Regions from separate parts of the Vibrio aerogenes genome, predicted to be linked through region 2. Evidence: predicted binding sites of a transcription regulator. Region 2 holds the regulator's gene; each other region holds the start of a gene.

Region 1 (3,290 bases), on a different replicon from region 2:
AACTTCAGCCAGCGACGTGGCGTGACACCATTGGTCACATTCTGAATTTTTTCCGGATAAAGTTCATGAAACTCAGGGAACAGATCCCGTTTCACCAGTTCGGTATGCAGTGCGGCAACACCATTGACCGCACAGGAGCCGACCACGCACAGATTAGCCATTCTGACCATCCGGTGTACCCCTTCCTCAATGATGGACAGTTTCTGTTGCTTGCCGACATCTCCCGGCCATTTCTGCCGGACTTCAGTTAAAAACTGGTAATTAATCTGGTAGATAATCTCCATATGTCGGGGCAGCAAACGCTGAATCAGCGATTCACTCCAGGTTTCCAGCGCTTCAGGCAACAATGTATGGTTGGTATATGCAAAGGTTTTTGAACAAATCGCCCAGGCATCCTCCCAGCTTAAATCCCGTTCATCCATCAATACCCGCATCAGTTCGGGAATAGCAATTGTCGGATGCGTATCATTAAGCTGAATCGTTTCATAATCAGGCAGTAACCTGAGCGGATGTCCGGCTGCTTCATGACGACGCAAAATATCAGCAATTGATGCAGCACTATGGAAATACTGCTGCATCAACCGTAAAGTTTTACCCTTTTCATGGTTATCATTCGGATACAGAATTTTTGTAATGTTGCCTGCATCAATCAAAGATTTCTGTGCATCGAAATAATCACCATTGTTGAAGCTTTCCAGAGAAAACGGTGCAATCGCCTGACATTCCCATAAGCGCAGCGGATATACGGTCTCACTCTGATAACCGACAATCGGTAAATCCCAAGGCATCGCTTTGACAAACATCCCCGGCACCCAACGACGCCGCTCCCGTCCATGTTCCTCATAAATTTCAACCTGACCATAAAATCCTATCTGCTGAGCCAGCTGCGGCCTTGCAATCTCCCATGGATAGCCTTCAACCCCTTGCCATGCATCGGGTGATTCCTGCTGCTGCCCATCCAGAAATGATTGTCTGAACAGGCCATATTCATAATGTAATCCATAGCCAACTGTCGGAAATTCCTGCGCTGCACAGGAATCCATGAAACAGGCAGCCAACCGGCCTAATCCACCGTTTCCTAATGAAGGATCGCGTTCTTCTTCCAGCAGGTCACTCAGGCTGTGTCCAAGCTCTTCCATCGCCTCGCTAATTTGCGTATAAACGCCCATACTAATCAGATTATTGCCTGTCAGGCGACCAATCAGAAACTCCAGAGACAGATAATTCACACTTTTGGAGTTTTTAATTCTGATGTCATTTTCTGTTTCAAGTAAATCGAACGCGGTCAGTTCTGACAACGCTCTTGCCATCGCCAGATACCAGGTTCTCGTACTTGCCTGCTCAACGGTTTGAACATACGTCGAGGTCAGGTGGCGTTTCACGTTGTCTTTAAATTGTTCTTTATCAAATTGCTTTTGCTGATTCAGTTTCATCATGACATCTCATCATCGTTCCAATCCTGTTATCACATCCTGCATGGGGTTAACGGCTATAACATCCTCCCGGAACTTCTGTGATTCAGGAGGAGCAAACAGGGCGTAGACCAGTTTTCTCCATATGTACATTGATATTGATCGCATAAATTTATCCGGAAATAATTCATTTGGTGATTTGAGTCACACGATATTGACCTGAATATGATCCAGCCAGAAACGAAAACAGAGATAAGAAATGTGGGCAATGCCACAAAGTGCGATGATGCTGATGACAAACATACACCTTCCTTGCGCAATGCAACTTAGCCAATATAAATAATCAGCACTTTAATGTGATACATATCCCATATTCAGGGCGTAGTGACCCGAACAGTACAGCCTGTACCGGCAGATTAGAGCTGGATCAATTTATGAGCAGAACACCCTGACGTAGGATGCTCTGAGATTAACTTATCATCCGGGCTTGTTGATTTTTCTGATGTTTTTTAATGAAACAGAGGCCCGGTATAACAAAGGAATATGTGGGTTAAGGTATGTGGATTCCTTCTAAACTCACCCGTCCGGGCCGGTTACACAATGCAATCGTACGTCCGCGGGTACTCGAAATGCTCCGGCAGGCCCCCTGCTATAAAATGGTTCTTTTTTGCTCACCCGCTGGTTATGGCAAAACAACCATGGCAGCTCAGTGGCTGACCGATAAAAATGCGGTTGGCTGGTTCAGTCTTGATGAGGGGGACAATGATCAGTTTCGCTTTATTAATTACTTTATCCGTGCAATCAATAAAGCAACAAATAATTGTTGTCCGAACTCTCAGACTCTGGCAGAACGCAGGCAGTTCTCTTCTTTACGCTCTTTATTCAGTGAAATATTTGCTGAACTCAGTGAATTTCATCATGAATGCTATCTCGTTCTGGATGATTACCACCTGATTCAGAATGATGAGATTCATGAAGCGATTCGCTTTTTTCTGAAGCACCTGCCGGATAACATCACTCTGGTCGTCACCAGCCGGGCAACCCCACCTCTGGGAACTGCAAATCTGCGGGTGCGGGACATGATGATTGAAATCGACAATCATATGCTGGCATTTGATGCCGAAGAAACCACCCGTTTTTTCAGTCAGCGAATATCAGACGTCATTGATGACACGACCATTAACAATATCCGTGACTATGTGGAAGGCTGGCCATCGGCGCTTCAGCTCATCGCCCTTCAGGCCCAGCATCAAAACCGGACGCTGGCTCAGTCGGTCCAGTCCGTTTCACAGTTCAATCATGCTCATTTATGGGATTATCTGGCTGAAGAAGTATTTGACGCGATTGATGCAAAAACCCGGCACTTCCTGATGCAGTGTTCCGTACTGGAAACATTCAGCGATCAGCTGGTGAATGAACTGACAGAACGCAGCGATGCACTGAGTATGATTGAATCCCTGAACCGGTACGGACTGTTTATTTACCGCCTGGACAGTGAAAGTAACTGGTTTCGCTTCCATCATCTGTTCGCTGAATTTCTGGCGCATGAGCGTAAAGCACGGATTCCGGAAGAAGAACAACCTCTCCATCGCAGAGCGGCCAATGCCTGGCTGAAACTGGATATCCCGCATCAGGCACTTCGGCACGCCCAGAGAGCCAACGATGCAACATTAATTTCCCACATTCTGATTGATCATGGCTGGCGCATGTTCAACCGGGGCGAACTCCACATCATGGAGACCGCTATGAACGAACTGGGCACAGAACAATTGTATGCCACCATGAAACTGCCCTTGCTCCAGGCCTGGCTCGCTCAGAGCCAACACCGTTACAATGCGGTGGAAGACATGTTGCTGACGGCGGAAAATGAAATGGCCA
Region 2 (3,290 bases):
TTCCTTGTTTCTGTTACCCCGCTTCCGGAAAGGTATGAATGGAAAATTAATGTCTAAATGTCGGTTTTTGATGATGGCTGAGCATCCGGAAAGATTTTCCTCAACTATTATTGCAGAAATGAGAGGCGTTTCTGATGAACAGGGTAATTCTCCTTTTTGGCAGTGGTTACAGGAACATTTTTTCGGGATTGATTTCACACTGGCTGACTATCTTGCAGGATCGGGACATAAAGGATTTATTGCGGATTTAATGCCTAAGTTACCAATCTATGTCAACTTGCTGAGTCAAGAGGCTCAATCCGTGATTGGAAAGGTTCACGACAAGACCCGGCCAGCTTTAAAAATTCTTGAAAATGAGGGTTTTTCCTGCCGGGATTATGTGGATATTTTTGATGCAGGTCCAACGGTTGAATGTCATATAAAGCATATACGTTCAGTGAGAGAATCTTTTTCATCACACGTTGTTATTGAGGACTGCGCAAGCGGTGTGCCTGTCATTGTCAGTAATACCTCCATGGAAAATTTCAGAGCAACAATGACAAATGCTCTGTTCGATGCAGAGAGGAATCATGTGACGATTTCATCTGAGGTTGCGAAAGCTTTGCTTGTCGATAACGGTGATCGGGTACGGGTATTAGTGAATCATTGAACGTTTCGGGTTTCGTGATGATCTGTCTGGGGTGTTTGGCCCGGGCAGTGATGAAAGAAGGAGGTGCTTATGACACCGGAAAAATTGTTTGAGGCCATGTGGAAAGATTATATTAGCAGGCTATGTCCTTCGGCTTGTCAGGTTCACCAGTTGTTGCAGGAGAATGAGCCATTGATCAATGATCATATTGCTCTGAGAACTTTTAATTTAGATCCTGTGAAGCTTGATACACTGGCAAAGCCATTTCTTGCCATGGGATATGAAGAAAAGGGGCAGTATCATTTTGAATCGAAGAAATTAAATGCAAAACACTTTGAACACCCGGATCCCAGGCAGCCTAAGGTGTTTATCAGTGAGCTGGAAGTCGAACACTGTTCCGGGTCTGTGCAAAAGATTGTCAGGAGTCTGGTTGCCCACATCCGTCCTGACATGGTATCTGATGCTTCCTTTTTATATGGCGGACGCTTATGGCCTGTTTCTCTGGAACAATATTATATTTTGTCGGAAGAAAGTGAATATGCAGCCTGGGTTGCGGCGCATGGCTATGGGGCTAATCACTTTACGGTCAGTGTTAATCAATTGAAAAAAATGAATCAAATCGCTGAAGTGAATCGCTATTTGATCAATAACGGTTTCTTATTGAATACTTCCGGTGGTGAAATTAAGGGAACGCCAGCGGTATTTCTGGAACAATCTTCGACCATGGCAGATAAAGTCGTTGTAGAATTTACGGAAGCTGAGCTGTTAATTCCGGGGGGATTCTATGAGTTTGCCAAACGTTATCCCATGGCAAATGGTGAGTTATATCCGGGATTTGTTACAGCATCAGCGGATAAGATATTTGAAAGTACAAATCACTGACAGCGAAGGAGCAGAGTGACAAAGCAATTCCATGAATGAACATGCTTTTGTGGGAGACTGAATGAAAAAAGCCACTCAACGAGTGGCTTTTTAAACAGAGACAATGATGAATTGATGAATCAGCGCGTGCCATAAACCACAATAGTTTTACCATGCGCCGAAATCAGATTCTGTTCTTCCAGCATTTTTAAAATGCGGCCCACTGTTTCACGGGAGCAACCAACAATTTGACCAATTTCCTGGCGTGTTATTTTTATTTGCATACCATCCGGGTGAGTCATTGCATCCGGTTGTTTTGCCAGGTTCAACAGTGTTTGTGCTATACGACCTGTCACATCAAGGAATGCCAAATCGCCTACTTTTTGGCTGGTCACCTGCAGGCGACTCGCCATTTGTCCGGCAAGACGCATCAGGATATCCGGATTGACCTGAATCAGCTGACGGAATTTCTTGAATGAAATTTCAGCAACCTCACAAGGGGATTTTGCCCGAACCCAGGCTGTACGTTCCTGGCCTTCTTCGAATAAACCAAGTTCACCAATAAAATCTCCCTGATTCAGATAGGAAAGAATCATTTCTTTACCTTCTTCATCTTTAATAAGTACAGCGACAGAGCCTTTTACGATGTAATAAAGTGTCTCTGCTTTTTCACCAGCATGGATGAGTGTACTCTTTGATGGGTACTTATGAATATGACAATGTGAAAGAAACCACTCTAAAGTTGGATCGGTTTGAGGTTTACCTAGAACCATAATATCTCTCTTCCTCTGCAGGGTATGCTTGCTGCTTTCCGTGCAATTAGCTAAAGCATTCATATGAACATCTAGCATAAAAGTTGTTTAGAAAGCCTGCAAGTCGTCTTCTGTTTCGCTATTGAAAATAGTATCTTTTTTCGGGCACAATTTCTTGATTTTTATCGTGTGACCACTGCAAATTTATCTCATAAAACGTGCTCAGTGTCACGGTATGGAAAGTAAAATATAGAATGTCGTCTGGTTTATAACGGGTTAACCAATTTTTCCTGTTTCGATTAATTTTTGCAAAATTGGCCGGACAATTAACTCCATGGCGAAACTCATTTTTCCGCCGGGCACAACAATTGTGTTATGCCGGGACATAAAAGAGCCATCAATCATTGCGAGTAAATAAGGAAAATCGACTTTTTTAATGCCACGTAACCGGATAACAACAAAGCTTTCATCCAGACTGGGAATTCCTTTTGCACTCAGTGGGTTTGATGTATCGACGGTTGGAACCCGCTGAAAGTTGATATGTGTTCGTGAAAACTGAGGCGTGATATAGTTCAGGTAATCATCCATCGAACGGACAATGGAATCCATCACGGCTTCTTTTGAGTGTCCCCGGTCTCTGGTATCACGGACAAATTTCTGTATCCACTCCAGGTTGACGATTGGCACCATACCTATAAGAAAATCGACATGCTGCGAGACGTTGACATCCCCGTCAACAACACCGCCGTGTAAGCCTTCGTAGAACAGTACATTGGTGTCATCAGGCAGTTCCTGCCATGGTGTAAATGTTCCCGGAGTCTGATTATATGGAACGGCTTCATCAAATGTATGCAGATAACGGCGTATCTTTCCTGTTCCTGAACGACCATATTCACGAAAGAATTCTTCAAGTGCAGCAAAGTCATTGGCTTGAGGACCGAAGTAACTGATATGACGTCCCTGTTCTCTGGCTTTACGAATTTCTACATCCATTTCCGGCCGGGTAAAACGGTGAAAGCTATCTCCTTCTACCCAGGCTGACTTAACTT
Region 3 (3,290 bases), 1.8 Mb from region 2:
CATCTGGTATTTTACCCGTCACATGGGTTCAGCCCGGCGCAAGCCTGTTCATCCGGTACATGGTTTTTTTGTTTATCCCGGTGAGTGTAGGCTTAATGAGTCATTTCGATATCTTAATCGATAATGCTTTTTCAATTTTTCTCAGTGTGGTTGTCGGAAGCGCTATCGTGCTCATTTGTATGGGAACAGCGCTGGATCGTTACCTGAAACGGAAGGAGCATTCATAATGTGGCTGGTCATCACGATTATCGTTTTTCTGTTTGCACGCTGGTTATGTAACAAACTAAAAAATCCGCTGGCAAATCCATTACTTCTGAGCGTTATCATTTTGATTTCTTTGCTCATGCTGACAGGTGTTCCCTACCCGGCCTACGCCAAAGATACCTCGGTGATCAATTTTTTATTGCAACCCGCAGTCGTCGCTCTGGCTTACCCGCTGTACGAACAATTACCACAAATCAGAGCAAACTGGCGGGTGATTTTAGCTGCCTGTACAATAGGAAGTGTGATGTCAATGATTTCCACCGGCCTGATCGCTGTCGCGCTGAATACAGACAATACACTGATTGCAGCACTGCTGCCGAAATCAGTGACAACACCAATTGCCATGGAAATCACCTCCAGCCTGGGAGGAGAAGCTTCCATTACAGCAATTCTCGTGGTCATTGCCGGGTTATTCGGGGCTGTTTGCGCTTACCCGGTTTATAAACGGCTGAATATCACGCACCCGATAGCTAAAGGGCTGACCATGGGGGCAGTTTCTCACGCATTAGGTACTGCAACCAGTGCCGAAAAAGCGCCGCAGGATGCGGCGTTCAGCTCGCTGGCACTGGTGTTATGCGGCATCATCACTTCAATTCTGGCTCCAACATTTTATACACTCGCACTATGGTTTGCTGATTTTATCAGTTAAAACACATCCAGCCTTCCTGTCCGGTACAACAAATATCGGGCAGGAAGGCACAAACAACAATCAATGACTTTCTCACCATCAAACAACACATCGCGATTATTCCTCGTGTTATCGCACATTTATTTTGAAATATGTCACAAATGCAATGAAATAATTAATAGATGTCTCGTATTATTTATATGCATGTCACACTGTATATAAAAATCTAAGCTAATATAAAAAAGTTGATTACTTCAGAGAAAGAATGATATGACCCTAAACATCTCTCAGGCCCTGACAAAAATTCCGGCCGAATTACGCTCATATCTGACCCCTGTAATATCCCATCACGAATTTTCAGGTCAGTTAAGTCCCCGGCAAGTGAATCAGTTAGCCAGTCTGGCAAAGACTGATGCATCAGCTATTCCGTTAAAACTCCTTCCTTTAGCCGCTGCGTATGCACTCACGCCCATCTCTGATTTTCAGGTTGGCGCTATCGCCAGAGGGTTCTCCGGCACACTTTATTTTGGTGCCAATATGGAATTCGCCAAAACTCAGATGGGGCAAACAATTCATGCAGAACAGGCCGCCATTTCGCACGCGTGGATGTCGGGAGAAACGGCGCTGACAGATATCATCATCGACACACCACCGTGTGGCCATTGCAGACAATTTATGAATGAACTGACCAGTGCAGACACATTACAGATTCAGCTCCCGGATAAACCAGCCTGCGGATTACATCATTACCTGCCGGAAGCCTTCGGGCCGGGAGATCTGGGAATCACTTCCGGATTAATGTCTGAAAAAAACCATATGAAACACATCAATACTCAGGATGAACTTGTTCTTTGTGCGCTTCATGCATTAAATCAAAGTCACGCGCCTTACAGCCAAAACTACAGTGGGGTTGCGGTTCAGATGCGTGATCAGAAAATTTATATGGGTGCCTATGCTGAAAACGCAGCTTTTAATCCAAGCCTTCCACCGCTTCAGGTTGCTCTGGTGCAAGCCAGAATGGGAGGACATGAACTCAATGAGATTCAGCGGGTTGTGCTGACAGAAATGAGTCATGCGACCGTCAGTCATTTGATCGACACACAATATGTCCTCAGACAAATCGGTCCTTTGCTCGAATGTGAATATCACCAGATTGACGAATAGTCATCACTCTCCGTCCACGCTCTAGGGAAAAGAGATAAGAGTCACTTTTCCCTGACGCCTGCCAAAACAAAAAATTCATCATGAAAACATCAAGCTCCGGCCGAATCCACGCTTCATCGACCCAGAACGCAAACGTTTGCTTTCATCGGAAAAATCAGTATGATTGCCGCAAAATCTGAATGATGAACAGAGGTTATGGCATGTTTGGAACAGCAACAACAAAAGGTGCAACACGGGTTCTTCTTCTGGGAGCAGGAGAGCTGGGCAAAGAGGTTGCCATTGAATGCCAAAGGCTGGGACTGGAGGTGGTTGCATGTGATAAATATGCCAATGCACCAGCCATGCAGGTTGCTCATCGAGCGCATGTCTTTGATATGTTAGATGGTGAGAAATTACAGCAGATTATCGAACAGGAGCGTCCAGACTATGTTGTGCCGGAGGTTGAAGCAATAGCAACGGCAACATTAGCAAAAATGGAGCAACAAGGTGTCTGTGTCATTCCTACAGCGCATGCAACACAACTGACCATGAACCGTGAAGGTATCCGTCGTCTGGCCGCTGAAGAGTTAAACCTGAAAACTTCACCCTATCGGTTTGCAGACAATTATAAAGATTTTTGTCAGGCCGTGGCAGAAATTGGAACGCCATGTGTTGTTAAGCCGGTGATGAGCTCTTCAGGAAAAGGACAAAGTGTTATCAGAACTGAAGCTGAAATTGATCAGGCATGGCATTACTCACAAGATGGCGGTCGTTCCGGTGCGGGAAGAGTCATTATCGAAGGATTTATCGATTTTGATTATGAAATTACCCAGCTCACGGTCAGTGCCGTCGATGGGATTCATTTTTGTGATCCAATCGGTCACCGTCAGGAAGATGGAGATTATCGTGAATCCTGGCAACCTCAGGCAATGTCAGAAAAAGCGTTGGCAGCAGCAAAGGTCACGGCAGAAAAAATCGTCACAGCATTAGGCGGATTTGGTCTCTTCGGTGTCGAACTCTTTATTCAGGGTGATCAGGTTATTTTCAATGAAGTCTCCCCCCGCCCTCACGATACCGGGCTGGTCACATTAATATCCCAGAATATGTCTGAGTTTGCACTCCATGTCCGTGCTTTTACCAAATTGCCAATCGGACATATTTCCCGCTATCATCCGGCCGCCTCGGTGGCACTTCTGGGTCATGGCACCTCACAAAATGTCAGATATGAAGGATTAGCAGAAGCTCTGGCGATTCC

What was found. The regulator CRP, encoded in region 2, controls carbon source genes, mostly activating them, when cyclic AMP is high. The targets are predictions, from matches to a motif close to TGTGANNNNNNTCACA.
Region 1: the regulator CRP is predicted to act here: its motif matches at 1,606-1,621, upstream of OCV29_RS20645 (glycogen/starch/alpha-glucan phosphorylase).
Region 3: the regulator CRP is predicted to act here: its motif matches at 1,037-1,052, upstream of cdd (cytidine deaminase).

The regions. Positions count from the first base shown of each region.
Region 1 covers NZ_AP024862.1:677,653-680,942, reverse strand. Annotated here, with positions in the region: gene OCV29_RS20645 (glycogen/starch/alpha-glucan phosphorylase) at 1-1,433, opposite strand, end outside; gene malT (HTH-type transcriptional regulator MalT) at 1,970-3,290, shown strand, end outside.
Region 2 covers NZ_AP024861.1:341,581-344,870, forward strand. Annotated here, with positions in the region: gene astA (arginine N-succinyltransferase) at 1-649, shown strand, start outside; gene OCV29_RS01530 (DUF1338 domain-containing protein) at 719-1,510, shown strand; gene crp (cAMP-activated global transcriptional regulator CRP) at 1,630-2,262, opposite strand; gene OCV29_RS01540 (phosphoribulokinase) at 2,518-3,290, opposite strand, start outside.
Region 3 covers NZ_AP024861.1:2,116,360-2,119,649, forward strand. Annotated here, with positions in the region: gene OCV29_RS09380 (CidA/LrgA family protein) at 1-227, shown strand, start outside; gene OCV29_RS09385 (LrgB family protein) at 227-913, shown strand; gene cdd (cytidine deaminase) at 1,163-2,056, shown strand; gene purT (formate-dependent phosphoribosylglycinamide formyltransferase) at 2,257-3,290, shown strand, end outside.